DNA from 4 places in the Nonomuraea sp. NPDC050153 genome. Region 1 is predicted to be linked to each of the others. Evidence: riboswitches for the same ligand, from Rfam matches in the RefSeq annotation. Region 1 holds a riboswitch; each other region holds the start of a gene.
What was found. Region 1 has a riboswitch for cyclic di-AMP ahead of ACIBQ1_RS22555 (C40 family peptidase). Riboswitches for the same ligand answer to the same signal wherever they lie in the genome.
Positions count from the first base shown of each region.

Region 2: another riboswitch for cyclic di-AMP. It lies ahead of ACIBQ1_RS25675 (C40 family peptidase); the one in region 1 lies ahead of ACIBQ1_RS22555 (C40 family peptidase).
Region 3: another riboswitch for cyclic di-AMP. It lies ahead of ACIBQ1_RS35655 (CHAP domain-containing protein); the one in region 1 lies ahead of ACIBQ1_RS22555 (C40 family peptidase).
Region 4: another riboswitch for cyclic di-AMP. It lies ahead of ACIBQ1_RS02895 (CHAP domain-containing protein); the one in region 1 lies ahead of ACIBQ1_RS22555 (C40 family peptidase).

Region 1 is NZ_JBITJQ010000008.1:278,827-286,037, reverse strand. Features, by position in the region: gene ACIBQ1_RS22565 (branched-chain amino acid aminotransferase) at 1-398, opposite strand, end outside; gene ACIBQ1_RS22560 (3-isopropylmalate dehydrogenase) at 613-1,659, opposite strand; cyclic di-AMP (ydaO/yuaA leader) riboswitch at 1,760-1,903, shown strand; gene ACIBQ1_RS22555 (C40 family peptidase) at 2,081-2,482, shown strand; gene ACIBQ1_RS22550 (ROK family protein) at 2,514-3,680, opposite strand; gene ACIBQ1_RS22545 (sugar ABC transporter substrate-binding protein) at 3,782-4,885, shown strand; gene ACIBQ1_RS22540 (ATP-binding cassette domain-containing protein) at 4,886-5,605, shown strand; gene ACIBQ1_RS22535 (sugar ABC transporter permease) at 5,602-6,786, shown strand; gene ACIBQ1_RS22530 (ROK family protein) at 6,783-7,211, shown strand, end outside.
Region 2 is NZ_JBITJQ010000010.1:213,109-220,319, reverse strand. Features, by position in the region: gene lysX (bifunctional lysylphosphatidylglycerol synthetase/lysine--tRNA ligase LysX) at 90-1,571, shown strand; gene ACIBQ1_RS25685 (winged helix-turn-helix transcriptional regulator) at 1,689-2,090, shown strand; gene ACIBQ1_RS25680 (LuxR C-terminal-related transcriptional regulator) at 2,753-2,965, shown strand; gene ACIBQ1_RS25675 (C40 family peptidase) at 2,991-3,941, opposite strand; cyclic di-AMP (ydaO/yuaA leader) riboswitch at 4,037-4,186, opposite strand; gene ACIBQ1_RS25670 (amino-acid N-acetyltransferase) at 4,462-5,031, shown strand; gene ACIBQ1_RS25665 (RDD family protein) at 5,117-6,571, shown strand; gene ACIBQ1_RS25660 (RDD family protein) at 6,682-7,170, shown strand.
Region 3 is NZ_JBITJQ010000018.1:49,312-56,522, reverse strand. Features, by position in the region: gene ACIBQ1_RS35680 (MFS transporter) at 1-558, opposite strand, end outside; gene ACIBQ1_RS35675 (LysR substrate-binding domain-containing protein) at 768-1,694, shown strand; gene tvaA (thioviridamide family RiPP peptide) at 1,769-2,008, shown strand; partial or broken gene ACIBQ1_RS35665 (serine hydrolase domain-containing protein) at 2,008-2,756, opposite strand; gene ACIBQ1_RS35660 (carboxymuconolactone decarboxylase family protein) at 2,844-3,377, opposite strand; gene ACIBQ1_RS35655 (CHAP domain-containing protein) at 4,316-4,996, opposite strand; cyclic di-AMP (ydaO/yuaA leader) riboswitch at 5,011-5,156, opposite strand; gene ACIBQ1_RS35650 (DegT/DnrJ/EryC1/StrS family aminotransferase) at 5,365-6,534, opposite strand; gene ACIBQ1_RS35645 (hypothetical protein) at 6,723-7,079, shown strand; gene ACIBQ1_RS35640 (multicopper oxidase family protein) at 7,148-7,211, shown strand, end outside.
Region 4 is NZ_JBITJQ010000001.1:606,880-614,090, forward strand. Features, by position in the region: gene ACIBQ1_RS02880 (LysR family transcriptional regulator) at 1-237, opposite strand, end outside; gene ACIBQ1_RS02885 (alpha/beta fold hydrolase) at 309-1,109, shown strand; gene ACIBQ1_RS02890 (YoaK family protein) at 1,112-1,798, opposite strand; gene ACIBQ1_RS02895 (CHAP domain-containing protein) at 2,017-2,691, opposite strand; cyclic di-AMP (ydaO/yuaA leader) riboswitch at 2,704-2,841, opposite strand; gene ACIBQ1_RS02900 (Gfo/Idh/MocA family protein) at 2,959-3,912, opposite strand; gene ACIBQ1_RS02905 (aldo/keto reductase) at 3,932-4,753, opposite strand; gene ACIBQ1_RS02910 (hypothetical protein) at 4,851-5,795, shown strand; gene ACIBQ1_RS02915 (DUF6716 putative glycosyltransferase) at 5,798-6,958, shown strand; gene ACIBQ1_RS02920 (polysialyltransferase family glycosyltransferase) at 7,116-7,211, opposite strand, start outside.

The sequences.
Region 1 (7,211 bases):
TCCTTGTCGGTCTCCACGAGGAGTTCGAGCGACTCGACGAACGCCTCCTCCGGCAGCTCCGGCATGGCCATCCGGACCGCGGAGTGGTTGAAGCGGGCGGCGTTCGCGTACGGGCGGAACGTGACGATCGAGCCGTTGGTCTGGCGATAGGCCTTGAGCCCCTCGAACAGTTCCTGCGCGTAGTGGAAGACCGAGGTGGCCGGGTCGAGCGAGAGCGGGCCGTACGGCACCAGCTCGGCGTCGTGCCAGCCCTGCCCCTCGGTGTAGTCGATCGAGATCATGTGATCCGTGAAGGTCTGCCCGAAGCCGGGGTTCGCCAGTACCTGCTCCCGCTCGGCCGCGGTGCGAGCGTGGTCGGATAGCTGCACGTCGAAGCTGAGCTTTTGAGCGATGGTCATGACGTCGGTCCTTCTCTCTGCGAATCTGCCCAAATCTACAGAAACCTGTGGATCGGTGCTGATGGGCGGGACTGCCCGGAGGACAGTCCCGTACTTCCTATTGTCTCGCCATATGGGATGGCAAGCGGCCAATGGGGCGGTCACCCCTTTTGGACGCAAAAAAGCGCCTGGCGGCCCTCTTCGGACCACCAGGCGCGTTGGAGGCTAGGCGGTCCTAGCCGGATACTCGCGCGGTGATGTCGTCACCGATCTCGTGAGTGGTGCGACCCGCCCAGCCGGCCAGCCGCTCAAGGATGTCCTCGGCGACCGCCTGCTCGACCTTGGCCGACTCGGCGTGCAGGCCGAGGTGGTCGAGGAGCATGGCGACGGACAGGATGGTCGCGGTCGGGTCGGCCTTGCCCTGGCCGGCGATGTCGGGCGCGCTGCCGTGCACCGGCTCGAACATGCTCGGCGCGGACCGCTCGGGGTTGATGTTGCCGCTGGCGGCCAGGCCGATGCCGCCGGCGATGGCGGCGCCCAGGTCGGTGATGATGTCCCCGAACAGGTTGTCGGTGACGACCACGTCGAACCGCTCCGGCTGGGACACGAAGAACATCGAGGCCGCGTCGATGTGGCAGTAGTCGGTCGTGACGTCGGGGTATTCCGCCGCGAGGCGGTTGACCGTGCGCTGCCACAGGTCACCGGCGAAGGTGAGGACGTTAGTCTTGTGGACGAGCGTCAGCTTCTTGCGCGGCCGCGTGGCGGCCTTCTCGAACGCGTACCGCACCACGCGCTCGACGCCGTAGGCGGTGTTGAGCGACTCCTGGGTGGCGATCTCGTACGGGGTGCCGCGCCGCATGGCGCCGCCGGTGCCCGCGTAGAGGCCCTCGGTGCCCTCGCGGACGACGATCATGTCGATGTCGTCCGCCGTGGTGTCGGCCAGCGGGGTGGTCACGCCGGGGAACAGCTTGACCGGGCGCAGGTTGACGTAGTGGTCGAACTCGAAGCGGATCCGGAGCAGCAGGTCGCGCTCAAGGATGCCCGGCGGCACACTGGGGTCGCCCACCGCGCCGAGCAGGATCGCGTCGTAGCCGCGCAGCTCTTCGAGCACGCTGTCGGGCAGCGTCTCACCGGTACGGTGATAGCGGGCGGCCCCCAGGTCGTAGTGGGTGGGCTCGAACTTCGTGCCAACTGCCTCCAGGACCTTGAGCCCTTCGGCCACGACCTCGGTGCCGATCCCATCGCCGGGGATGACGGCCAGACGGATGTTACGCGACTCCATGGGCGGTACCTTACCGCGTCGTCTCGCCTGACGAACACGTCATCTCATTTTTCGGACGCCCACTTTGTCCGTATTGCGGTTTTTTGACCGTTTCGTTAAAGTCGGCGACCAGCCTAATCCGCGCAGCCGTTGCGTGGAGTCGGGGACCCACTTCCCCCTGGGGCGAGTCGGCATCCCCATGCCGTAGGGCTACTTCCAGGCCCGAGCCCGTCAGCTAACCCGGCCGGCCACTTGGAAGGACAGACCCCTGTCTCGAATCGCCATCGTCCTGGCGGCGGGCGCCGCCGGGCTCATTCTGGCCACCCCAGCCCACGCCGCGACCACCCCCGAAAACCCCACCACCCTGACCGGCGCCCAGATCAAGAAAATCCAGGAGAAGCAGGGGCCGAAACCCGCCTGGAAGATCGCCCTCAAGTTCGCCATGAGCAAGCGCGGCACACCGTACGTGTGGGGCGGCACCAGCCCGAGCGGATACGACTGCTCCGGGCTCATGCTCAGGGCCTACGAGCACGCCGGGATCGAACTGCCCCGCACCGCGGCCGAACAGTACTCCGCGTTCGGCAGGAAGATCTCCTGGGAGCACCTCAAACCCGGCGATCTCGTCTTCTTCCACGGCCTCGGGCATGTCGGGATGATCTCCCGGCCCGGCTACATGGTCCACTCGCCGCGCACGGGCGACGTGGTCAAGGAAGAGCGCCTGAGCCAATGGCGCCGCGACTCCTTCGTGGGTGGCGTCCGCCCCGACCCCAAGGGCGTACGGCTCTGGTCCAAGCTCCAGAAGCAGCGCGAGGACACGCCCACCACGCTCACGGCCACCCTGTAGAAGGCACCGGCGTCCGCCTCCCCGCGTGCGGTCAGGGGAGGCGGGCGTCGAAGATGAGGTCCCAGGCGCGGGTCCTGGCGTGGGCCACCGCGCCCAGCAGGACGCCGCTGTCGCCCAGCGTGCTGGCCACCACCGACGGCCGCAGCGGGCCGAGCTCGGCGATGCGGCTCTTGATGGCCGCTCCCAGGAGGTCGAGGTTGCGGCCCACGCCGCCGCTGAGCACGATCACCTCCGGGTCCAGCACGGCCGCGACCGCCACCAGCAGGCCGCCGATGCGGCGCCCCTCGGCCTCCACCACCGAGCGGGCCACGCCGTCGCCGGCTGCCGCCGCGGCGAAGACCTCCTTGGCCGTGTCCAGGGTCAGGCCGGCGGCACGGGCGGCGCGGACCACGCCGGGCGCGGCGGCCACCGCCTCCGTGGCGCCGTGCGCCAGGGCGTGGTCGGCCGGTGGCGCCGGGTCCTCGGCCGCGGGCACGTACGAGACCTCCCCCGCCGCTCCTTTGGCGCCCACGTACAGCTCGCCGTTGATCACGATGCCCATCCCGACGCCGGTCCCGATGGACACCAGCGCGAAGTTCGACTTGCCGCGCCCCTCCCCGTGCACGTGCTCGCCGACGGCGGCCAGGTTGATGTCGTTCTCGATGACGAGCTCGACCTCCAACGCGGCGCGCAGGCGCTCGGCCAGGTCGGGGCCGGGCAGGTTGGGGGCGAACTCCAGGCGGCCGAGCGCCGGGTCGTACACGCCGGGCGATCCGACGACGGCGCAGGCGATGGCGGGCCAGTCGGCCTCGGCCTCGCGGGCGGCGGCCCGGCACAGCTCCCCGACCAGGACGGCCAGCTCGGCGGAGGTGCGGGCGGTGTTGCGCAGGTCTCTGCGGCCGGCGAAGGTCCCGCGCAGGTCGGCGACGGCGACCCGGATCCAGTCGCGCCCGATGTCGACGCCGGCGACGTGGGTGGCGGCGGCGTTGACGTCGTACAGGGACGTGACCGGCCCGGGGCGGCCGGAGACCTCGCCGACGAGGTGGACCAGCCCGTCCTCCTCCAGCCCTGCCAGGGCCGCGGACACCGTGGGCTTCGACAGGCCGGTGATCTTGGCGAGGTCGGCGCGCGAGGCGGGGCCGTGCTCCTGAAGATGGTCGAGCAGGCGGCGCTCGTTCAGCACTCGCAGCAGCCGCGGATTACCCAGGTCGCCCCGCATCTCACCCTCCCTTGAAGAAACAAACCCTAGCCAACTCGCCTGATAGTAAATTACCTTTCTTACCAAGCACAGGGGCGGCACATCCGGAAGGACGAAGTGCGATGCACCGAGCATGGCGATCAATCCCTGTCGCGGCGGTCCTGCTGACCGCCGCCTGCGGAAACACCGGCAACAACACCGGCGCCACCACCACCACCACGACCACGCAGAGCCAGGGCCAGGGCGGCAAGACGATCGCGCTGTTCCTGCCCGAGTCCAAGACCACCCGGTACGAGGCGTTCGACCGCCCGCTGTTCGAGGCGAAGGTCAAGTCGCTCTGCCCCGATTGCAAGATCCTCTACAGCAACGCCGAGCAGGACGCCCCCAAACAGCAGCAACAGGTCGAGGCCGCGCTCACCCAGCAGGCCGACGTGCTCGTGCTCGACGCCGTGGACGCCAACGCCGTGGCCCCGCTGGTGAACCAGGCCAAGCAGAAGAAGGTCCCGGTCATCGCCTACGACCGGCTGATCTCGGGCATCGACTACGCGTACTACGTCTCGTTCAACAACGTACGGGTGGGCGAGATGCAGGGCCAGGCGCTGCTCGACGCCATGACCGCCAGGGGCACGGCGGCCAAGGGCCAGATCGTGATGATCCACGGCTCCCCCACCGACCCCAGCTCCGCCGACTACAAGAAGGGCGCCAAGAGCGTGCTGGACGGAAAGGTGAAGGTCGGCAGGGAGTTCGACACGCCGGACTGGAGCCCCGACAAGGCGCAGCAGGAGATGGAGCAGGCCATCACCGCGCTGGGCAAGGACAGCATCACGGGCGTGCTGTCCGCGAACGACGGCATGGCGGGCGGCGCGATCGCGGCCATGAAGCGCGCGGGCTACAAGCAGCTCCCGCCGATCACCGGCCAGGACGCCGAGCTGGCCGCCGTCCAGCGCATCCTCACCGGCGAACAGTACATGACCATATATCTGGACATCAGGGCGGAGGCGGAGAAGTCCGCCGAGCTCGCCGTCGCCCTCGCCAATGGCGAGCAGCCCGTTGCCCCCGCCAAGGTCAACAACGGCGCGGCCGAGATCCCGGCGTTCCTCCTCGACCCCATCCCCGTCACGGCGGACAAGGTGAAGGACACGATCGTGAAGGACGGCTTCTACACCGCCGCCCAGCTCTGCACGGGCGAGGTCAAGGCCGCCTGCGAGAAGCAGGGCATCCAGTAGATGCTCTCGGCAACAGGGATCTCCAAACGGTACGGCGCGGTCCAGGCCCTCGACGGGGCCGGCCTGGACCTGCGCGCCGGCGAGGTCGTGGCCCTCATGGGCGACAACGGCGCCGGCAAGTCCACGCTGGTCAAGACCATCTCGGGAGTCGTGACGCCGGACACCGGCACGATCGCCGTGGACGGCTCGCCGGTCAGGATCGCCAACCCGCACGACGCGCAGGCCCTCGGCGTCTCGACCGTCTACCAGGACCTCGCGCTCTGCGAGAACCTCGACGTCGTGGCCAACCTCTTCCTGGGCACCGAGCGCCGGCGCGGCTCGCTGCTGCGCCACATCGCCATGGAACGCGCGACCCGCGACCTCCTCGGCCAGCTCGACGTGCGCATCAGGGACATCAGGGTGCCGGTCGCCATGCTGTCGGGCGGCCAGCGGCAGTCGGTGGCCATCGCGAGAGCGCTCATCGGCGAGCCCCGGCTGGTCATCCTCGACGAGCCCACGGCGGCCCTGGGGGTCGAGCAGACGGCGCAGGTGCTGGCGCTGATCGGGCGGCTGCGCGAGCGCGGGCTCGCGGTGCTGGTCATCTCGCACAACCTCGCCGACGTGCGCGCGGTGAGCGACCGCGTGGTGGTGCTGCGGCTGGGCCGCAACGCCGGTGAGTTCCGTACGGCCACCTCCTCCCAGGAGGAGATCGTGGCCGCGATCACGGGGGCAGGGGCATGACCGACACACTGGTACGCAGGCCGTACACGCCGAAGGTCGCGGTCGAGCGGCTGCGGCAGGGGGACGTCGGCGCGTGGCCGGTCGTCGGCGGGCTGATCGCGATCGCGATCGTGTTCAGCACGCTCAACGACCGCTTCCTGTCCCCCGAGAACCTCACCAACCTCGTGCTCCAGATGGCCGCCACCGGCACGATCGCGCTCGGCATCATCATGGTGCTGCTGCTCGGCGAGATCGACCTGTCGGCGGGCTCGGTCAGCGGCCTGTGCGCCACGATCATGACGATCGTCCATGTCAAGCAGGGCTGGAACCCGCTGCCGGCCATCCTCCTGGCGCTGGCCGTCGGGGCGGCGATCGGGTTCCTGCACGGCGTGATGCTGACCAAGCTGCGGATGCCGTCGTTCGTCGTGACGCTGGCCGGGCTGATGGGCTGGCTCGGCCTGCTGCTCTACCTGCTGCGGCAGGGCGGGACGATCAACCTGCCGTTCACCGGGTTCATCTCGAAGCTGAGCGACACCTGGCTGCCGGGCTGGCTCGCGTGGACGGTCGCGGCGGGCCTGGTGGCCGGGTCGGCGGGCGCGTCCCTCGCGGTCAGGAGGCTGCGGCTGGCGGCCGGGCTGCCGGTGACGCCGCTGTGGTGGTCGCTGGCGAAGGCCGGCGGGCTGGCGGTGCTGCTCGCCGCGGCGGTGCTCGTCATGTCGGCGGACCGCGGCGTGCCGCTCCTGCTGATCATCTTCGGGGCGCTGGTGGTGCTGCTCGACCTCATGCTGAGGCACACCACGTTCGGCCGGCACCTGTACGCCGTCGGCGGCAACGCCGAGGCCGCCAGGCGCGCCGGCATCAACGTCACCAGGATCAGGATCCTCGCGTTCATGCTGGCCTCCACGCTGGCGACGGCCGGGGGCATCCTGGCCGCCAGCCGCCTGTCCGCCGTCAACCAGGGCTCGGGCGGCAGCGACATCCTCCTCCTGGCAATCGCCACCGCGGTCATCGGCGGCACCTCGCTGTTCGGCGGGCGCGGCCGGGCCTACGACGCGCTGCTCGGCGTCCTGGTCATCCAGGCCATCTCCAACGGCATGTACCTGCTCAGCGTGGACTCCTCGGTGCGGTTCATGGTGACCGCCGCGGTGCTGGCGCTGGCCGTGGCCATCGACTCGCTCGCCCGCAGGGGCGCGGCCCGATGACCCGGGTCCTGGGCATCGACGTGGGTGGGACGAAGGTGGCCATCGGGGTGTCCACGGCCGACGGCCCCTCGCTGTCCGCCCACCTCCGCCTGGACACCGGTCCCGACACGCTGGCGCGGGCGCTCGCGGCGGCGCGGGCCCTGGACGGCGCGCCCGCCGCGGTGGGCTTCTCGACGTGCGGGGTGATCCGCGACGGCGTGGTCAGGCTCGCACCGAACGTCCCCGGCTGGGAGGGCCTCGAACTGCCGCGGCTGCTGGAGGAGGCGTACGGCGCCACTCCGGTGGCCATCGACAACGACGTGAACGCGGCGGCGGCGGCCGAGCTGCGCTGGGGCGCCCTGCGCGGGGTCACCACGGGCGTCTACCTGAACCTGGGCACCGGCCTGGCGGCGGCCCTGGTGGTGGACGGCCGGGTGGTGCCGGGC
Region 2 (7,211 bases), on a different contig from region 1:
GAGATATTGATAAGAGAGGGCTCTTGCAGAGGTCCTGCAGCGCGCCGACGAACCCTTGCAGGTCGCCATATCCCCTACCCTTTGATGTTGTGAGCGACGAACTTCCCGAGCAGATGCGCATCCGGAGGGAGAAGCTCGACCGCCTTCGCAGCGAGGGCGTCGACCCTTACCCGGTGAATTTCCCCCGTACGGCCACCAATGCCGAGGTCAGGGAGAAATACCAGGGCCTGGAGCCCGACACCGCCACCGGCGACACGGTCGCGGTCGCGGGGCGCGTCATGCTCAACCGCGTGGGCGGCAAGCTCTGCTTCGCCACGCTCCGCGACGGCGGCGCCGACCTGCAGGTCATGATCTCGCTCGACAAGGTGGGCGAGGAGTCGCTGGCCGCGTGGAAGCGCGACGTCGACCTGGGCGACCACGTGGGCGTGATCGGCGAGGTCATCACCTCGCGGCGCGGCGAGCTGTCCATCCTCGCCGACAGCTGGCAGATCACCGCCAAGTGCCTGCGCCCGCTGCCGGAGAAGCACGTCGGGCTCACCGACCCGGAGGCCCGCGTCCGCCAGCGCTACGTCGACCTCATCGTCAACGACGAGTCGCGCAAGATGGCCCGCCTCCGCAGCGCCACGGTGCGCGCGGTGCGCGACTTCTGGCACGAGGAGGGCTACCTCGAGGTCGAGACGCCCATGCTGCAGCCCATCCACGGCGGCGCGGCGGCCCGGCCCTTCAAGACCCACATCAACGCCTACGACATGGAGCTCTACCTTCGCATCGCGATCGAGCTCTACCTCAAGCGGCTCGTGGTCGGGGGCATCGAGAAGGTCTTCGAGATCAACCGCAACTTCCGCAACGAAGGCGCCGACTCCACGCACAACCCCGAGTTCACGATGCTCGAGGCGTACGGCACCTACCTCGACTACAACGACATGGCCGACCTGACCCAGCGGATGTACCAGAAGGCCGTGGTGGCCGCCCTGGACACCACGGTGGTCGTCCACGACGGGGTGGAGGTCGACCTGGGGATCGCCCGGTGGCCGCGCATCACCCTGTTCGGCGCGGTGTCCGAGGCCGTGGGCGAGGAGATCACCACCTCGACCTCCCTGGAGGAGCTGCGCAAGATCGCCGACCGGCGCGAGATCCACTGGGACCCGAAGTGGGGCTCGGGCAAGCTGGTGCAGGAGATCTTCGAGGCCCTGGTGGAGCACACGCTCGTCCAGCCCACGTTCGTCATGGACTACCCGCTGGAGACCTCGCCGCTGACCCGCCAGCACCGGGACAACCCGCTGCTGACGGAGAAGTGGGACCTGATCGGCTTCGGCACGGAGCTGGGCACCGCCTACTCGGAGCTGATCGACCCGATCGAGCAGCGCCGCCGCCTGATGGAGCAGTCCCTCCTGGCCGCCGGGGGCGACCCCGAGGCGATGCAGCTGGACGAGGACTTCCTTCAGGCCCTTGAGTACGCGATGCCGCCGACGGGGGGCATGGGCGCGGGGATCGACCGGATGATCATGGCCTTCACCGGCAAGAACATCCGCGACACCATCCTCTTCCCCCTGGTCAAGCCCACCCACTGACCCACGCCCGGCTCGCGCGTGCGGCGGCGCCCCCAACCGGCCCGCCGCACGCCCCCGCCCTCCCCTTTCCGGGGAGTTACCCTCTCGGAGTAAGCAGGGGTGGAAAGGGGCGATCGGGTGGCCACGAAGACGGCGGCGGAGCGGCGCGACGAGGCCAGGCAGACCTTCGACGCGTACTTCGCCCAATGCCCTTCCAGGAAGCTGCTCGACACCCTCAGCGACAAATGGGTCACCCTCCTGCTCACCGCGCTCTCGGAGCGTCCGCGCCGCTACGGCGACCTGTCCAGGCGCATCGCGGGCGTCAGCCAGAAGATGCTCACGCAGACCCTGCGCGGCCTGGAGCGCGACGGCCTGGTCTCGCGCACGCTCACCCCCTCGGTGCCGGTACGCGTGGACTACGCGCTCACCCCGCTGGGCGAGAGCCTGATGCCGCTGGTGGCCGCGATCAAGAGCTGGGCCGAGACGCACATCGGGGACGTCGAGGCCGCCAGGGACCGCTACGACTCCGCCAACGGCTGAGTGATCACCGCTGTCGGGAATCCGGCTTCTGGGCCGCCCGGTTTCCGATCCGAAGACGCTTGTAAGCATCGCGTCAAGGTCGCGCAGGCAGGCCCCGCTCCGCCTCCGGGAGCGTCCGCGGCGCCTCGTCCGCCTCTGTGATCGCCTCATTGCACGCCGCGTACGGGCACCCGGAAACGAGGTCGCACGGCCCGGCCAACCGGGCGGGCCACCCGCCGGGCGCCGGCCCGCCGGTCGAGACCCCCGGCGGCAATTGTCCTGCGGGATTGATCAAATTGGCTTAACCGGCCGCCTGACCTGGGTGGGCGGATCGTGTGGCGGTGCCGTACAAAGCGAGCGATTGGTGGCTTGTCGCGCGCCGGAAAGATCGCGTCACGGACGCGCTCCCCGCGATATCGAGCTTATCGATCATGCGGAATATCCATACCGTACTGATCGAAAACCGGAAGGCTGGTCAGGGCCATTCCGGAGGGCCCAATGTGATCACTCACCGTCCTGACATATCGCGAGTGCGTCATATATAGCGGATCATGTCAATAGCGCTCGTCAAGTGCGGCGATTGTCGAGCTTGACGACCTTTCCAGGATGCGTTTACCGTCTGCGAGGAGCGGCTTTGGCCCATCTGTGAGGTCCAAGTTCTGCTGTTGGGGGGAGGGCTCCCGATGGATGTGCTCACTGAAGGCGTTGAGCTCAGCCATGCTGATTTGGCGCTGCTGGCGGAGCTGGCCAAGGGAGTCACGGTTGATCGAGTGGGGCGGCGGCTGGATATCAGCGGGCGCACGGTACGCCGCAGGTTGCGGGGCATCTGCGACCGCATAGGCGTGGCCACCGCGATCGAGGCCGTGGCCTGGGCAGCCCGCCGCCAGCTGATCTAGCCGCGGCGGACCGCCGGGGTGCGGCTCAGTCGGCGATGCGCACCGCGCCGGCGAACGGCCGCCTCGCGATCGACGCGATCCGTACGACGTCGCCCGTCTGCGGGGCGTGCACCATCATGCCCCCGCCGATGTAGATGCCCACGTGGTGCAGGTCGCTGTAGAAGAACACCAGGTCGCCCGGCCGGAGTTCCTCGCGCGAGATGTGCCTGCCGGCGGTCCACTGGTCGCCGGTGTAGTGCGGGAGCGAGATGCCCACCCGCTGGAAGGCCGCCATGACGAGCCCGGAGCAGTCGTAGGAGCTGGGGCCCTCGGCGCCCCAGACGTACGGCTTGAGCTGCTGCGTGAGCGCCCACCGCGCGGCCTCGGCCGCCTTGCCGGAGCCCGGGATCGGGAGGTTGACGCGCACGGCCCGCGTGCCGGGGCGCCCGGCCTCGCCCAGAGCCCGCGTGAACAGGCTGCTCTCGACCTTCGCCACCAGCTTGGTGATCCTGTCGCGCTTGGAGTCGATGTCGGTGACGAGCTGCTGGACCTCGGCTATGCGTGCCTTGGCGCTCTCCCTGGCGCGGGTGGCCGTGTCCATGGCCCTGGTGAGGGCGTTGATCTCCTCGCCCTGCTCGGCCTGCATCGCGTACGAGGTCGCGGCGCGGTTGAGGAAGCCTTCGGGGTCGTCGGAGGTGGTGAAGGCGAGGGTCTTCAGGCCGCCGGTGATGTAGGCGTTCTGGGCCAGCATGGCGGCTTTCGCGCGCTTGGCGGCCAGATCCGACTCGCTGCTCGTTAACGTCTTCTCCGCGGCCTCGGCGGCCTTCTTGGCGGTCTTGAGCTTCTCCCGCTGGCCGTTGTACTGCTCGCTCAGCGTCTCGATGTCGGTGTGCAGCTTCGTGGCCTGGTCGGCGAGATCCTTCAGCGTGGGCTTGGGGTCAGCGGACGCCGAACCGACGGGGATGGCGAACAGCAGCGCGGCGACTGTGAGACTCACCACACCGAAGCGGCGCGGTCGCCGAGCCCGTTCCGAAGGGCGGGCGTGCTTGCCCGCCGACTTCCCCCCACCGCTGAGCGTGCGCTTCACCAACCAGCTCCTCTCGTAGACGCCTACCGGGTTAGCTGACGGGTTCGGGCCGGAGCAGCCCTACCGAGAGGCTCGGATTCACCCCAGTGGTGGCGTCGGAGGTCGCCACCGGCGGTTCCCCGGCTTCCCTTGCGAGAATTGGGCGTGCCTCCCGCGCGATACGCGGGGGCATTGTCGCTGGACACTAATGCACTCCGGGTTCCTGCTCAACCAGAACTGCCAAGTCCGTAGAGGTTTCACAACCGAAGGGTCACAAGGTGATCTCGTGGACAGCCGTGCGGAAGAGGTCCTATGCCCTCTTTGTCCGCGCTTTCGATGGGCGGGAGTCGGCGGCGAGGGCCCGCGCCCATCTGGCCACAAGATGTAACAAGATGGGCCGAGACATGGGAGTTAGGGCTGAGCCGTAATGAGATCTGTACCCTGGAGAACCATGGAGCAGGTGGCCGAACTGACAGTGCCCGAGACCGCGGTGGTGGTCCGGCGTGCCCGCACGCGCGACGTGCGCATGGTCAGGCGCCTGGTGGACACCTATGCGGGTGCGGGGCCTCGGCTCCTGGAAAAGGCCACGGTGACCCTGTACGAGGACGTACAGGAGTTCTGGGTGGCCGAGCGGGGCGGGCAGGTCGTCGGCTGCGGCGCGCTCCACGTGCTCTGGGAGGACCTCGCCGAGGTCCGCACGGTGGCCGTGGATCCCGAGTGCCGGGGGATGGGCGTCGGCCACCGGATCGTCTCCGCACTGATCCAGCAGGCTAAGGATTTGGGTCTGCGGCGTGTATTCTGTCTTACTTTTGAGGTCGACTTCTTCGCGAGACTGGGGTTCCGCCCGATTCAGGGCACACCTGTTTCCCCTGAGGTGTACGCCGAACTGCTGGCCTCGTACGACGAGGGTGTGGCGGAGTTTTTGGATCTTGAACACGTCAAGCCGAACACACTCGGCAACACCCGCATGCTGCTCCACCTGACATCGGGTGACGCGGACCTTGACCAGATGGAAAGGTGATTGTTGATACCTATGTCGATACGTTGGGCAGCACAGGCATGTGTCCTGACACGTGCCACATGCGCACTCGAAGCGAGGTGACACGGTGAGTACCGGACAGCCGCCGTATCCACAGAACGAATCCGGCGACAACTCTGCGCCCCCCCAGTACGGGCAGCAGAACCCGGGCCGCCACCCCGGCGAGCCCGACCCGGACGCGACTGTGATCGGCTACCGGGCGGACGATGCCTACGGGCAGCAGCCCCCGTACGGTCAGCAGGGCTATGGCCAGCAACAGCAGTACGGCCAGCAGCAGCAGTACGGTCAGCAACCCCAGTACGGGCAGCAGCAGCAATACGGCCAGCAGCCCCAGTACGGCCAGCAGCAGCAGTCCCAGCCCGACTACGGCCAGCAGGGCTATGGCCAGCAGCAGGCGTCCCAGCCTGACTACGGCCAGCAGGGCTACGGTCAGCAGCAGGCCTCGCAGCCTGACTACGGCCAGCAGTACGGGCAGCAGCCGCAGTCGGGCCAGCAGGGCTATGGCCAGCAGTACGGCCAGCAGCAGCAGTCCCAGCCCGGTTACGGCCAGCAGCAGCAGTCCCAGCCCGGTTACGGCCAGCAGGGCTACGGCCAGCAGCAGGCGTCCCAGCAGGGCTACGGGCAGCAGGGCTACGGCCAGCAGCAGCCCTCGGGCCAGTACGGCCAGCAGCCCCAGTCGCAGCCGGACTACGGTCAGCAGCAGTACGGCCAGCAGCCGCAGTCCCAGCCGGACTACGGCCAGCAGCAGTACGGCCAGCAGCCGCAGTCCCAGCCGGACTACGGCCAGCAGCAGTACGGCCAGCAACCCCAATCCCAGCCCGACTACGGCCAGCAGGGCCAGTACGGGCAGCAGGGCTACGGCCAGCAGTCCCAGCCCGGCTACGCCCAGCAGGGCTACGGCGACCAGCAGTACGGCCAGCAGCAGTACGGGCAGGCGCAGCAGTACGGCCAGCCCGGCTACGGCCAGGCCTACGGTCAGCCCGGCCCCGTGGGCGTGCAGCCGCCCGGCGCGCCGGCCCCGCTGGCGGAGTGGTGGCAGCGTCTGGTGGCCAGGCTCATCGACGGGGTCATCCTCTTCGTCGTGAACCTCGTCATCAGCGGCATCCTGACGGCGATCCTCGTGGCCAGCTACGTCTCGGGCAGCGGCGCCAGCAGCGGCTTCTTCTCGAGCGTGGTCGTGGGCATCCTGATCACGATCATCGTGACCGCCCTATGGGTCGGTTACGACTTCTTCCTGCTGAAGGCGAAGGGCCAGACCGTCGGCAAGATGGTCATGGGCATCAAGGTCGTCCCCGTGGGCCAGGCCCTGTCGCCGGGCGGCCTGCCGACCGATGCGGCGCTCAAGCGGGCCGGCGTGACGTGGGGTGGCTACGCGCTCGGCGCCATCCCGCTGGGCTTCCTCAGCTCGCTGCTCGCCTACGCGGCCGTGGCCGTCAACGGCGCCTCGCAGCTCTGGGACAAGCCGCTGCAGCAGACGTTCGCGGACAAGGTCGCCAACACCGTGGTGGTGAAGATCAAGTAGTCCAAGCGTCAGGTAAAAGCAGGGGCCGGCTTCGTGCCGGTCCCTGTTTTGTGTGCGGGGGCCGTACCAAAATGGGGAGCCTGGGCCGCTGATGACGCGAGGTGGGGGTTATGGCCGGGTCGCCGCCGCGGGCGGACGCGCCGCCCGCGGAATGGTGGGAACGGCTCGCCGCCCGGGCGATTGAAGCGTTCGTCTTCGGAGTGTTCTATTACATTCTGTTCATCGCGCTGTGGGGCATCTTCCGAACTGTCGGGATGCTGGAGGCGTTCGACGGGCGGCTGCCCGGGGTGTTCGCGTGGCTGGTGGCGGGGCTGGCTTATACGGGCTACGACTGGTCGGCCCATTACCGGCGCGGCAGGACGTTCGGCAAGGCGATCATGGGGATTCGCCTGGCACCGGCCCACGTCTCCGCCTGGGCGCTGCTCAAACGGTCCCTGGTCTATCCGGGCCCTGTCATGCTCATGGGCATTCCCGTGGTCAATCTGCTCGCCGGAATGCTCCTGTTCTGCGTGGGGCTGCTCATCCTGATCGACAAGCCCCTGGAGCGCGGTCCGCACGACAGGCTGGCCGGAACACGTGTGGTAAAAGATCTTCGCTGACCCATCCGTGCCTGGCAGGACGCCAATTCCAAAAATTTTCT
Region 3 (7,211 bases), on a different contig from region 1:
GTCCGGGTCGATGCAGGCGAAAGCGATGATCGGGACGGCGTAGGAGACGGCGTTGAGAGCAAAGGCCCAGCCGGGACCGACGGCGCTGATCAGTGCGCCGGACACTGCCGGGCCGGTGAGGGCGCCGAGTTGGTACGTCGAGGAGTTGAGGCTGATGGCGCTGTACAGGTGGTCACGCTCGACCAGGTCGGTGACGAACGCCAGCCGGACAGGCTGGTCGATCGCGGCGATGATGCCGAGACCCGCCGCCAGGAGTTGGATGTGCCAGGCGGTGACGTGGTCCGTGAGGGTGAGCACGGCGAGTGCCGCGGCGAGGGCGGCGGTCGCGGTTTGGGTGGCCTGCAGCACGTGGCGCTTCGGGTAGTGGTCGGCGATCCATCCACCGGCCAGGCCGAGAACCAGCATGGGAGCCAATTGCAGGGCAGTGGTGATTCCGACGGCGGTGGCATCTCCGGTGAGGCTGAGCACCAGCCAGTCCTGGGCGATGCGCTGCGCCCACATCCCGGTGGTCGCCACTGTCTGGCCGAGCAGCAAGAGCCGGAAGTTCCGGGAACGCAACGCGGCAAGCCTGGCACGTCGCGGGATAGGTGGTTTCGGCCGGGGGCTGGGGGGCTCTGGTCTGGCGGCCGCCCTGGTCACGACGAAACTCCTCCTTCGGTAACGGGGCTGTGTCTCCATCGTTGGGCACCGAGATCAATTTACGAAAGGGAATTGATCCAATAAGTCTTATTGCGAATCATGATGAGCGGGCCTAGCGTCGGGTCGTGATGTTTCCTCCGGAGCAGGTGCGGACGTTCCTGGCAGTGGCGCAGTCATTGAGCTTCTCCCGGGCCGCGGCGGCGCTGGGCCTCGGTCAGCCCACGGTGAGTCAGCACATACGCAAGCTTGAGCAAGCGGTTGGTAGACCGTTGCTGGTCCGGGACACCCGCAGCGTGACGTTGACCGTCGACGGAGAGGCGATGGTCGGCTTTGCCCGCTCGATTCTCACCGCACACGCCCAGGCGGTGGACTATTTCACCGGCGGCGGAGTGCGGGGCCGGTTGCGATTCGGAGTGACCGACGATCTCGCGCTGAGCCAGGTGCCGCGGATTCTGCGGGACTTCCGGCACCTCAACCCCGGCGTCACCCTGGACCTGACCGTGGCCCAGCAGGGCGTGCAACTGCAACGCCGGGTGGAATCCGGCCACGTCGACGTCGCCTTCCTCCAGACCACCGCTGGAGAGGGACGGGGCCGGCTGGTGCGCCGGGACCGGCTCGTATGGGCTGCCGTCGAGGGCACCGGCCTGCGGTGGGACGAGGGACGGCGGGTGCCGCTGATCGTGTATCAGGCGCCCAGCCCGAGCCGGGCGCTGGCGGTGCAGGCGTTGGAGCAGGCAGGCGTCAAACACCGTGTGGTCTGTACGGCGCGCGGGGTCAACGCCGTACTGGCCGCCACCCGCGCCGGCCTCGGCGTCGCGATCTTTGCGCGCAGCCTGCTGCCCGGCGATCTGGTCGAGCTTCCCAAGAGTGCCGGACTACCCGAACTGGGCGAACTCGACCTCGTCCTGCTGACCAACCCGCGCGCCCCCTCCGAACTCGCGGAGGCCCTGACCAGCGCCATCCTCACACACGCCAACCCCACCGGCTCCATCCAGGACACCCGTCACCGGTCGGAGATTCCAACAGGCGCGGAGACCCGCCGACCGCGCCAGTAGAGGACAAAGGCTCGAGTGGTGCCGGCGGCCGGCCATCCGAGGGCGTCCGGGAACTATTCGGCGCTGGCAGAGCCGTGGGACCAGCTAATACCGTCGCGCAGATTCGCGCCGAGGAGTCGGCCGAAACCGCGTTCAGCGAGCTGGCCGGCGCCACCCCGGAGGACCTGCAGCAGTTCCTGGAGGAGAAGGTCGGTCTGTCTCCCGACGAGGGCATCCAGGGCAGCTTCACCGGCATTATCGTCACCGCCGGGGTGCCGTGCTCCAAATACGTGCCGCCACAAGGCAGCGGGCGTTGTATCAGGCCGAGTCCATAGCGGGCCCCGGGCCAGACCCGCTGCGATTCCGTGTCGACGGGAAGAGTCTTGCGCATCTCGGCGAACTGCGCGGGCCGCAGGAGTTTGCCGTCGAGCAGGGCTGCAAAGAAGCGCTCCAGGTCCGCCGTGGTGGAGATGAGCCCGCCCGAGGCGTCCGCGTCGCGCTGCCGGGTGGTGTCGACGAATCCCTCGCTGGTCTTGAACACGCCATACCCGCGCGCATGCGGTCGCGGCAGCTCGGCCGATCCCGCGGGCCAACGCGTGTGCTGCAGGCCCAGCGGCTTGACGACGCGCCTTTCCACCTTCACATGCCAGGGGCGTCCGGTCTCCTTCCCGGTGATCAGACCGAGTATCGCGTACCCGCTGTCGGAGCAAAGCCAGCCCTTGCCGGGTGCGAAAGCCGGCTTGTGGCGCATCGCCCTGGAGATGACCTGCTGCGGGGTGTAGGTATCGTGCCAGTGGCGGCGGTATTCGCGGGAGGAGGCGATGGCAGTCGGGTACGGATAGTCGTCGACGATCCCGCTGGTGTGCTGGAAGAGGTTGCGAAGGGCCCGTCGTTGCCGCGCCCTTTGATCAGGCCGGTGAGCCACCTGTCCACGGCGTCGTCGAGTGACAGCTTCCCCTCGCCGGCCAGTTGCACTACCACGGTGGCGACGAAAGCCTTGTTGCTGGAGCCGATCCGGAAATATCCGTTCGGCGGCAGCGGGCTCCTCGTCCGGAGATCAGCGACGCCGGCCGTCGCGACCATGCTCCTGCCCTCGCCCATGACGCGCACCCGCACCCGCCGGCTCCGCTGGCGACGATCCTCTCAGCGTCACGCCGCAGGTCCGGCTCCCTATGCGGTTTTGCCGGCCGATTCCAGTTTCAGACCGGCCAGCAGGTTGAAGGAGCCGGTCAGCAAGTTGAGGGCGACCAGGCCGGGGATCTCCGCGATGATCCGATCGCTCCAGCCATGACCCCTTAGCTCGGCGACATCCTCGTCCGTCAACGAGGAGGGTTCGGCCAGCACACGGGTGGCCACCGCGATCAGCGCCGCTTCGCGAGCATCAGTGGAGGTGCCCTGACGGGCGAGGGCGATGTCGGCCTCGCTCAACCCTGCCGCCCGGCCCGCCACGGCGTGTGCGTCGAGGCAGAGACCGCAACCGATCCATTCCTGCAGGGCGAGTGAGATCTTCTCGCTGAGAGCGCGGGGCAGCTTGCTGCGCTTCATGGCCCGCGACAGGTCCAAGTAGCCCTGGAGCAGGGCCGGCGAGTGCGCCATGGTGGAAACCATCTCACCGGCCGAACCACTGCGGCTGATGATGTCATCCAGCAACTCCCGGGACTTCGCTGGTGCTTCTGCAGGGTCGAGCGCGTTCAACCGTCGCATGTCATCTCCCTCTTCAGGTCGCGTCGAAGATACCATACCCTCCCTGGGTATACCTTTAGCTGGAGGATCCCCTTGGCATGCCCTGTCCGGCCGAGCGCTTCGGTCGGCGAATGCGGGTACGACCTGAGGCCAGAAGCGCGCCGATAGGACCATTCCGACGCGGGTACTGCCCGCTCGGCTTACGCTTCCGGCGCCGCCTTTCCCAGCGGAGAGATCTACCCTCCGCGCAGACCCGCGCAGAGTTGGGCGACTTCCTCCTCGGCGTACGGAGGCACGTATGAGCTCTTCAAGCCCACGGTCCGTCATGTCGAGCCGCGTGGACGGCACGCGCGAAACTCTGACGTTGATCGATCGAGTCGCCGGCCGCGCATTGACCTCCTCGGCAGGCATGCCGTCCAGGGTGAAGGTGACGATGCCGCACCGCTCGGCCCCCAGGTCGTGCACGTGGCAGCCGAGCAGTTCCGCCTGCTGCTCCCGCAGGTGGTCCGCCGGCGCGTAGACCCGGTCCCGGACGTTCTCGAGCCCCCTGGCGAGCGCCTCGTCGATGGCCGCGCCCAGGCCGAGCCGGGCGGCAACGCTGTACTCCCAGTTCTCGAAGCGGGCGCGCGCCTGGCTGCGCCTTGTAGCGCGACGGCGCTGTCCAGCGGGCGCCGTGCAGGTCCAGGAAAGGCGGGTCGAGCCGGTCGAGCGCCGCACGCCGTACATAGATCAGACCTGTGCCGCGAGGAGCGCGTAGATACTTGCGACCGGTGGTGGAGCAGGGCGCCGACGAGCAGACCGGCTACGGCGGCATGCGTCCACAACCGATGCCGATCCGATGAATCCCAGCGTAGGGCCACAGAGGCCACGCTTCGACGCTATACGACGACGGGCGGTGCCGGGATTTCCCCGCACCGCCCGTCCTCCCTTGACCATCGCACCGGCAAGGTGTCTTCCCGTCAGGCCTTGTATTCGGGGTAGCCGTAGCCGACAACCTGGGACTTGGGCCGGATCCGCTGCTCCACCCTGCCGTTGCCGGTGTTGCCCTCGATCGTGGTGATCGTGCCGTTGCCGTTGTCCTGCTTGACCAGACCCATGTGGTCGATGCCGGTCACGCTCTTGCCGTTCCAGTCGTAGAAGACCACCGCGCCGGGCTTGGCGAGGGCGCCCCAGCGCTTGTTGGCCTTGAACCACTTCGCCCAGGTGACCGTGTAGGCGTCCCAGCCCATGGTGGTCCGGGCGCCGGCCTTCGCACCCACCCAGGAGACGAACATGGCGCACCACGGGGCGTTGGCGTACAGCTGCAGGGTGCCGCCGTCGCGAGCCAAGGTCTCTGCCGCCCGCGGCGAGGACATGTACCAGCGGTGGAACAGGGTTCCGCCACCCGCGGCGTTCTCGGTCACACCGATCTGCGACTCGGCGATCTTCAGCACCGCCTGGGCGGTCACCTGGCGGGCGGCCGTCTGCGGCGCGGCATGGGAGGAGACGGCATTAGATCGCGAAGACTGCGCATCGGTCTGATGGCCGGCGGCGAAGACCGGGGTGCCGGCGAGGACCACGCCGGCCACGACGCTCATCCCGACGGCGAAGCGGGAAAGCCTTGCGGACGTCACGGCACCGGCGAAGACATTCTTGACCATTACTGAGAGATTGCTCCTTGCTTCCATGCCGCCTACCGGGTTAGCTGACGGGTTCGGGCGTGGAAGTGCCCTACGGAGCGCCCATACGGTGCGCGCCGATTCACCCCAGGGAGATTGGGTCCCCGGCTCCGCGAGATCGCGAATTCGGCGGCCGCGCCACCTTGTGGACTCGATGTTCACGCTGGTGAGACGCGGTCTCGGCAATACGGGAGGCGTCGCTCGGCATCGAGTGCTGCCAGGCGTACGCCTTGGGTCATTGAAGGTAAGCGAATCGCATAGAAAGATGCAAGCCACGTTCGGGAACAGGAAACAGGATCTCCTATCCTGTAGGCCAAATACGAGAGAATTTTTACCTACTCCCGTGCTTTTCAGGTCACATCGTGCAGAGAAGGGGGCGAGAGCTTCGCGAGGATCGGCAAGGCCCGCTCCGCCCGCAACGGGTCGATCGGGAGTACGTGGCGTGCCCACCAGCGGGACGTCTCCGGAGCCGGAGACGCTTCGGTGAGGCCGGGCGCGTACTCGTCGAAGGGAGGGTCGTACACGTACCCGACGATGACCCCGTGTCGGCGCAGTTTTCGGATCGCACGTTCACGATCCTCGACAAGGAGCGGCACCCGGAACAGAGGCTGCTCCAGCTGCTCCAGCACCGCCGGCGCGACCGTCTTCAACTCGGCGAGCCGGTGTACGCCGGCAAGCCTGCGCCCACGCTGCGCCTCGAGCGTCTTCATCCGGCGCAGTCCGTAGGCCTCGATCAGTGATCCCTGGCGCATGCGATAGCGATGGTTGTCCGCGCACACCCAGGCGTCCAAGGCGTCCAGCCCGGGGCATTCCATGCCTCCGACGGCCAGTCGCGGCGCGAGCGCCATGCGCCGAAGCGCGATCCGGTGGCCTTCACGCCGCTCGTTCAGGCCCAGCGCCTGGGCCAGCCACCAGGCCGGGCCGCTGAGGGCTGTGGCCGAAACGGCGTTGCGAGCGATCATCTTGGCCATGACACCCAACTCGGCGAGCGGGAATCTCCGCGAAAGCCAGCGCGTACGCAGTGCCTGCAATGCCGGGCGATCATCCGGTTGCGCCATCGCCACGATTCCGCCCGGGGCGGCGCCTGGATGTTTGGACAGGCTGAAGACACCGGCATCGCCGAATGCTCCGACCGGCACTCCCATCACCGTCGTCTGCATGGCGTGCGCGGCATCTTCTATGAGAGGGATGCCGCGTTGGGCGCACATTCCGCCCAGGGCGATGATGTCGTCCGGCAGGCCGTACAGGTGAGTGGACAGCACCCCGTCGAAACGCAGCCCGTCCACGGCTCGGGTGTCGATGTTGCCGTTGCGGGGATTCGTCGGGGCGATGACCGGTCGCAGCCCCGCGGCCAGCACCAGGAACAGGATTTCGTCCGGCGAGATCGCCGACATCAGCAGGCGCTGCCCAGGCGACATCCAGTGCCGTAACGCGATGAACAGGCCGAACCTGTTCGAGGGCACGTACAGGCACTCTCGGCCCAGCCGGGAGGCGAACTCCGCTTCGATTCGTTCGAACACCGGTCACCTCGAGTCACGCGCTCGCGGCGGAGGGCCCCGCATCATACAACTATGAAACATAGTATTTAGCTGGAGCAAGGTGACAATCGGGGCATCTCAGGAGCGAAATGCACAGGGGATGATGGTCCTGAACTACTACGCACCATAGGCGATGCGTCTATGCTGGTGGCATGACGCGAGCAGAACGGGTGATCCTGCGCCTGATGCTGCTCGTGGTCGTGGCCCTCGGCGTCGTGGCGATGCATACGCTCGGCCACATCAATGGGCATGCGGACCTGCCACCTGCCGGGAGCCACGTCGCCATGCATGCCGTTCCCTCCGAGGCCGGCATCGCCGCCGGAGAAGAGTCCCATGAGGGCGCCGGTGCCGGCTGGGTGTGCCTGGCGATCCTCGGCACGGCTCTGACCCTGTTGTTGTTCCGGCTGGGCACCCGTGACGTCCTCGGTGCGTCGGGCCCCGCCAGCCTGTCGCTTCGGCTCTGGTCCAGGTTCCTTCGCGCGCCGCCGATCCGGTCGCTGACGCGCACGGTCGTGCTCCGGATCTAGACGGGGATCCGGCCCCCTGAGGGCCCGAGGTCTCCCTTCCGGCACGATCTTTCAAGCGAGGAATCACTGTGGACATCGATCGACGCACCATGCTCAGAACCGGTATCGGCCTGCTCGGCGGGGCGGCTCTGG
Region 4 (7,211 bases), on a different contig from region 1:
GCGGATGAGGTCGAGGTGGCGCAGGGCCTCCCGGGCGCGGGCCACGGCTCGCCGGCCGGCCTCGGTGAGGGCGATGCCGTCGCGGTGGCGGGCGAACAGGGCGGCGCCGAACTCGCGTTCGAGGGCGGCGACGGCTCGGCTGACCGCGGGCTGGGACATGCCGGTGTGGTCGGCGGCGGCGGTGAAGCCGCCGTGTTCGGCGACCGCGACCAGCACTCTGAGCTGCGCCAATGTCATACCGACATACCTTAATTGGTATTTGACCAAGGAGCTTCCAGAACCCGATGGTTATGTCCATGGTCGAACGAATGACGATTGACGTCGATGGCCGTGTGGCCAGTTATCTGACGGGGGGCGAGCGGGGCCCGGTGGTGCTGCTGTTGCACGGAACGTACTGGAGCCGGGTCTGGGCGCCGGTGATCGACGGGCTGGCGGCGGCGGGGCTGCGCCCGGTGGCGGTGGATCTGCCGGGGCTGGGCCGTTCCGGTGGGGAGCTGACGGCTGAGACGGCGGCGGTTCCGGCGCTGGCGGCGTGGGTGCGCCGGTTCGCGGCGGCGGTGGGGGCGGGGGAGCCGCTGTCGGTGGCGGGCCACGACATCGGCGGCGCGGTCGCCCAGCACCTGCTGGTCGAGGGGGAGGTGCGGCGGCTGGCGCTGGTCAACTCGGTCACGTACGACTCCTGGCCGGTGCCCGGCGTGGCCCGTTACCGCGATCCTGCGGTCGTGGCGGCGACGACCGTGGAGGAGCTGCTGGCCGCGCGCCGCAAGGCCGTCACCGTCGCGCTGGGCCGGCCCGCAAGCGAGGCGGAGCTGGCGGACTACCTGGATCCGTGGAACGACCCGCGGGTGGGCCGGTCGTGGATGGCGCTGGCGGGCGCGGCCGACAGCCGTTACACGCTGGACCTGATGCCCGCGCTGAAGGCCGATGAGACGCCGAAGCTGCTGGTGTGGGGGGAGGACGACACGTTCCAGGAGGTCCGGTACGCCGAGCGGTTCGCCGCGGAGGTGCCGGACACGACGCTGGTGCGTGTCCCGGGGGCGGGGCACATCCCGATGGAGAACGATCCGGCCGGGGTGGCGCGGGCGCTGGCGGAGTTCTTCCTTGGCTGAGTCTAGTGAGTCCTGCGGGACATGAGGGTGACGGTGACGAGCAGGGCCAGGGCGGCCGCCAGCGCCGGCGCGGGGCCGGTGGTGAGGTGGAGGACGGCGCCGGCCAGCGCGCCGAGGAACATCGCCGCCACGGAGGCGGCCCGGCGCAGGGCGGCCCGTCCCGGTGCGTCGGTGGCCAGCCCCGTGAGGGTCGTGGTGAGGACGTTGGTGACCAGGTCGGGTACGCCGAGCGCGCGCACGGAGGCGTTCTGCAGGCCCATGCCGTAGCCGAGCAGTGCGATGAGGGCCGCCTGCGGCGCGGTGGCCCGGTGTCCGGCCACGAGGGCGACGACGAGGGCGGCGGCGACGAGGAGCGCGTGCGCGGCGGTGGCGGCGGCGAACGCGCGTCGCGGGTTGGTGGCCCGCCTGCTCACCCGGCCGGCGCTCCAGGCGCCGGCTCCGAAGGCGGCCAGGGCCACCGGCGAGGCCCATTTGGACATCTGCGCGGCCCCCGCCAGGGCGAAGCCGAGGAAGACGAGGTTGCCGGTCATGTTGGCGACGAAGACGCGGCCCAGGCCGAGGTAGCTGACGGCGTCCACGAGGCCGGTGACGAGGGCCAGGAGGATCAGCAGGGCGGGCAGGACGCCGTGCGGGTTGGCGCCGCTCGGGAAGAGCCCGTCGGCGATCCACCGCAGCCCGCCCCTCCTCACGGGCCCCTCCACGTGTGCGGTGGCATGGTGGGCGGCTCCTCGGCGAGGTCGTGGACGGCTTGCCTCGGGTCTTCCCCGGTGGCGGGCCGCCGCACGCGCGGAGGGCGAACGCGACGAGGGTGAACGCTAGGAGGGTGAACGCGACGAGCGCGCGTCCCGTTCGCGGGACGCGCGCTCGTTCGGCGCTGTTGGGGAGTCCGGGCTGTGGGGGAGTCCGGTCAGCCGCGGTACTGCGGGTAGCCGTAGCCGACGACCTGGGACTTGGGCCGGACGCGCTCCTCGACCTTGCCGCGGCCGGTGTTGCCCTCGACGGTCGTGATGGTGCCGTCGCCGTTGTCCTTCTCGACGAACCCGACGTGCTTGATGTCCTTGAGGTTCTTGCTGCCGCTCCACGAGAAGAACACGATGGCGCCGGGCTTGGGCTCGGTGCCGAAGCGGTCGTTGGCCTGGAACCACTTGGCGTGGGCGACGGTCCAGGAGTCCCAGCCGATCTGCGCGCGGGCGCCGGTGTGCTCGCCGACCCAGGAGACGAACATCGCGCACCAGGCGGCGTTCAGGTACTCGGTGCGGCTGCCGCCGTCCCGGGCGACGGTCTCCGCGGCCCGCTGGGAGTTGGCGTACCACTGCTGGAACTTGGTGCCGCCGCCGGCGGCGTTCTCGGAGATGCCGATCTGGGACTTGGCGAGCGCCAGGACCTGGGCGGCGGTGGCGGTGACCCTGGTCTCGCGGGAGCGCTCGGCGTGGTCGGAGACGGTGGTCGTGTCGATCGGCTGCTTCTCCGCGGCTCCGGCGCTCGTCATGTGGACGCCGAACACGGAGCCGAGGACGGTGGCGCCGAGCAGGGCGCGGGCGATGTTGTTCTTCGCAGCAGAGGTAAAGCGGAAGTTGGCCATCGAGGGGGTTACTCCTTGCTTCCATGCCGCTTACCGGGTTAGCTGACGGGTTCGGGCGTGGAAGCTGCCCTACGGCACCGAAGTGCCGATTCACCCCAAAGGACGTGGGTCCCCGGCTCCGCCCGAAGGCGGATTCAGCGGTCACAGGACGTTCCTGTGATGTGTCGTGCGATGGTCGGACAAGTCCGGACAAACCGGACGTATGTCTCAAGGATGCCCCAAACGTAATGCATGAGGCAAGAGGATTACAAATCCATAAAGGCCCAGCTAGGCGAGTTGCCTGCGAGCATCGGCCAGAAGCCCCATCATGGCAAGGGATTCGTCAAGCGGCATGATCGAACTTTCGGTCCTGCCTTCGGCCGTCGCGGCGCGGACTTCGCGGAGCTCTCCGGCGTACCCGTGGTTCACCGAATCGAGCGTGTACTCCTCCGGCTCCATCGAGGGCCCGGACAGTACGATCCGCTGCGGAGCCCAGAACGGCGCCTGGATGTCCACCCGCATCTGGGTGCCTACAACGCTGGCATGGTTCGGGTAATTCCCGAGCAACGAAGTCTCCACGAGAGCCTTCCTGCCATCGGGGTAGAGCAGCACGCCGCCGGCCTCCGCGTCGACGCCGTTGGGCGCCAGGGAGCCGGTGATCCGCAGGTCGGAGGGCATGCCGAGGAGCAACTGGGCCAGGCCGAACGGGTAGATCCCCAGGTCGAGGAGCGCCCCGCCGCCGAGCTCCGGCGCCCACAGCCGGTGCTCCGGCTCGTACGGCTTGGCGAAGCCGAAGGAGGCGTGCACCGAGCGCAGGTCGCCGAAGCGCTCGTCGGCCGCGATCCTCTGGATGAGAGGGTTGAACCTCATCCACATCGCTTCCATCAGGAACACGCCTGCCTCGCGTGCCAGGCGCACCATCTTCTCCGCGTCGTCCACGGTGGCGGCCAGCGGCTTCTCGCACAGCACGGCCTTGCCCGCGGCGATGGCGGCCTCGGCCACCTCCAGGTGCTGGGCGTGCGGCGTCGCCACGTAGATCGCGTCCACGGCCGGGTCGGCGCAGAGCCGCTCATAGGAGTCGTACGCCGACTCCGCGCCCAGCGTGGCGGCCAGCGCCTGCGCCCGCTCCAGGTTCCGCGAGCCGACGGCGGCCACCCGCATGCCCGGTTCGGCGGCGATGACCGCCCCGACGGTCTGCGCTATACGTCCTGTCGCCGCGATGCCCCACGCAAAATCTCGCACGCGGGAGATCGTAGACGAATCAGGTCATGTCAAACGTATCGGGGTCGGGTCCGATCCGATGGCCCTTGTTCATCGCGCCGATCGCGGCCATGTCCTCGGCGTCGAGGATGAAGTCGAAGACGCCGATGTTCTCGGCGATGCGCGACGGGGTGACCGACTTGGGGATCGCGACGTGGCCGAGCTGCAGGTGCCAGCGGAGCACGATCTGCGCGGGCGTCCTGCCGCACTTGTCGGACAGCTTGGCCAGCGCCGGGTCGTTCAGCAGGCCCTGGCCCTGGCCGAGCGGGCTCCACGCCTCGGTGAGGATGCCGTTGGCCTCGTGGAAGGCGCGCAGCTCGCGCTGCTGGAGGTACGGGTGCAGCTCGATCTGGTTGATGGAGGGCACGATGCCGGTCTCGTTCATCAGGCGGGTGAGGTGGGCGACGGTGAAGTTCGAGGTGCCGATGGCCTTGGCGCGCCCGTCACGGTAGATCTTCTCCAACGCCTTCCACGCCTGCACGTACTTGTCCTGCTGCGGCACCGGCCAGTGGATGAGGAAAAGATCGATGTAGTCGAGGCCGAGCCGGGCCAGGGACTCCTCGAAGGCCGCCTCCGCGCGGCCGTGGTCGGCGTTCCACAGCTTGGTGGTGACGAACACCTTCCGGCGCGGCAGCTCGCTTTCCCGCACGGCCTGCCCCACCCCTTCTTCGTTGCCGTACGCGGCGGCGGTGTCGATGTGCCGGTAGCCGGCCCGCAGCGCGGTGGCGACGGCCTGCGCGGCCTCATCGGCGGGGACCTGCCAGACGCCGTAGCCGAGCTGCGGGATCTGCACGCCGTCGGTGTTGAGCATGAGCGAGTTCATACCCTCCATTGTTCACGTCGCGTTTCTGGTGGCTTAAGGCGGCGGGGCTAGCTTGAAGCGGTCGTGAACGGGCCATCACCCGGCTGGGAGGACAGGAGTGGTCGAACAGGCGTCGGCCTGGGTGGAGTCTCCGCTCCAGATGCTGTGCGCCGTCGAGGCCCATCACGCGGGCGTGCTCGGCCCCGAGACGGTGGTCGTGCCGCGCGCCGGTCTGCGACCGCTGAAGGCCACGCGTCGGGAGCTGAGGTCCCTCGGGCTGCCCGACGGCCTTGAGCTGGCGGAGCCGCGTGAGCGCATGCCCAGACGCGTGCAGGCCGTCGGTGACGCCTTCTCCGGCAGGGTGCAGCTGCGCTGGCTCACCTCGCGTCCCGGCCGCATCGTCATCGTGGACGACGGGCTGGCCACGCTCCGGCTGCTGGAGCTGCTGGCCGCGGGGCCGTTCCGGCCGCTGCTGCGGGCCAGGGCCCAGCCGGGCAGGCTGCGCTCCACACTGGGCCTGGCGGCCGCGCTGCGGCTGCGCCTGAGCGACGTGTCGGTCTTCACCGCCCTGCCCGTGGACGAGGCCCTGGAGGACGGGGTGCGCCGGGCCGGGATCAACCTGGTACGCCACCAGTTCGCCTGGCTGCGCGCCCAGCCGCCCAGCGCGGAGGGGCCCGCGGAGCGCACGGTCGTCCTCGGCACCTCGCTCGTCAGGAACGGCCTCGTGCACCGCGACCACTACCTGCGCTGGCTGACGGACCTGGCGGCGCGGGAGCCGCTCGCGTACTACCCGCACCGCCGCGAGGACCCCGTGGACGTGGCCCTGATCCGGGAGCGCCCGGGCATCACCGTGCACGACGTGGGCGCGCCGGCCGAGCTGACGCTGCGCGGCCTGGACGCGAGCCAGCGCGTGCTCAGCCTGCCCTCGACCGCGATCACCTCGCTGCGGGTGCTGCTCAGCTCGCGCGGTGTCGCCGTGGAGCCCGTGGACGTTCCTGACGACTGGTGGACCAGCAGGGCGGCCCCCGCCCTTCGCTCGCATCTGACAGGAGTGTCCGGTTGAAAGTGTTGGCGGTCGCCGACTCCGACTCGTATCTGAAGTGGGCGGCCTGCCTGCTCGGCGACCTTCCCCCCGGCGACACGGCGGAACTGGTGGTGGTGCGCACGCCGATCGCGCCCTCGCCGGAGCAGATCGCCGCCGCCGTGGGCGGTCTGGAGCCGCCGCCGGTGGTCTCGGCGCGGTCCGTGCGGCGGCTGGCCGAGCGCATGCGGCCGGACGTGGTGCTCGTGGCCTGCACGGGCCCGGTGGTGGACGTGCTGGTGGCCGACGTGCTCGGCGACCTGCGGCCGCGGCCGGTGTTCGTGAGCGGGCTGCCGGGCATCTCGGTGCCGGCGACGGAGAAGGCGTGGCTGTTCCGCAGCGGGTGCGACCTGTTCGTGGTGCACAGCGAGCGTGAGGTGGCCGAGTTCTCCGAGATCGCCGGCCGGCTTGGCGGGGGAGGGGCGGTGGGGCTGGCCCGGCTGCCGTTCCTGCGCTCCGACGTGGTCGCCGGGGGCGGGAACCGGGTCGTGTTCGCCACCCAGGCCAAGGTGCCGCGGGAGCGCGAGCAGCGCGAGCGGATCCTGCTGGCGCTGGCCGACCTGGCCCGGCTGCGGCCCGAGCTGGACGTGGTGGTCAAGCTGCGGGCCCTTGAGGACGAGCGGCAGACGCACAACGAGCGCCACCACTACCAGCGGCTGTGGCGGGAGATGGGCGAGCCGGGGCGGCTGGAGTTCGCGGCGGGGTCGATGCACGACCAGCTGGAGCGGGCGGCGGGGTTCGTCACGGTGAGCTCGACGGCGGCGCTGGAGGCGATCGCGCTGGGCGTGCCGTCGCTGGTGCTGTCGGACTTCGGCGTGAGCGCCGAGATGATCAACCTGGTGTTCGAGGGCAGCGGGCTGCTCGGCACCCTTGACGAACTGGCCAAGGGCGGCTTCCGCCCGGCCTCGTCCGAGTGGTGCGAGGCCAACTACTTCCACCCGGCGGCGCACAACGACTGGGCGTCGCGGCTGGCCGGGCTGGTGGCGGCGGGGTCGCGCGTACCGGCGCGGTCGCTGCTGGACGGGCCCGAGCACGCGGCGGCGCGGCGGCGGGCGCGGTTGCGGGTGGAGGTGCATCCGTCGATGCTGCGGGCCGGCTACCGGGCCAAGCGCCGCATGCGCCGCTACCTCAAAGCCCTCGGCTGATCGCCGCGCTTCCTGTTCGAGAACGTCGGCCCGCGTCCCGGGGGACCGCCCGGGGCGTGGTCGTCCGCGCCCCGTTTCCCCTGAGAAGACCGCGACCCCGGACGGTGGGGGAGGGTCCCTCCCGCCGTCCGGGGTCGCGGTCCTTCGCGGAGGAGCGTCAGATCGCCGAGCGGATCTTCCGGCGCAGCCGGGTGAGTGCCGTGGGGCGGGTCACCAGGCCGAGGGTCTCCAGGCGCTTGCGCTTGAAGTAGCG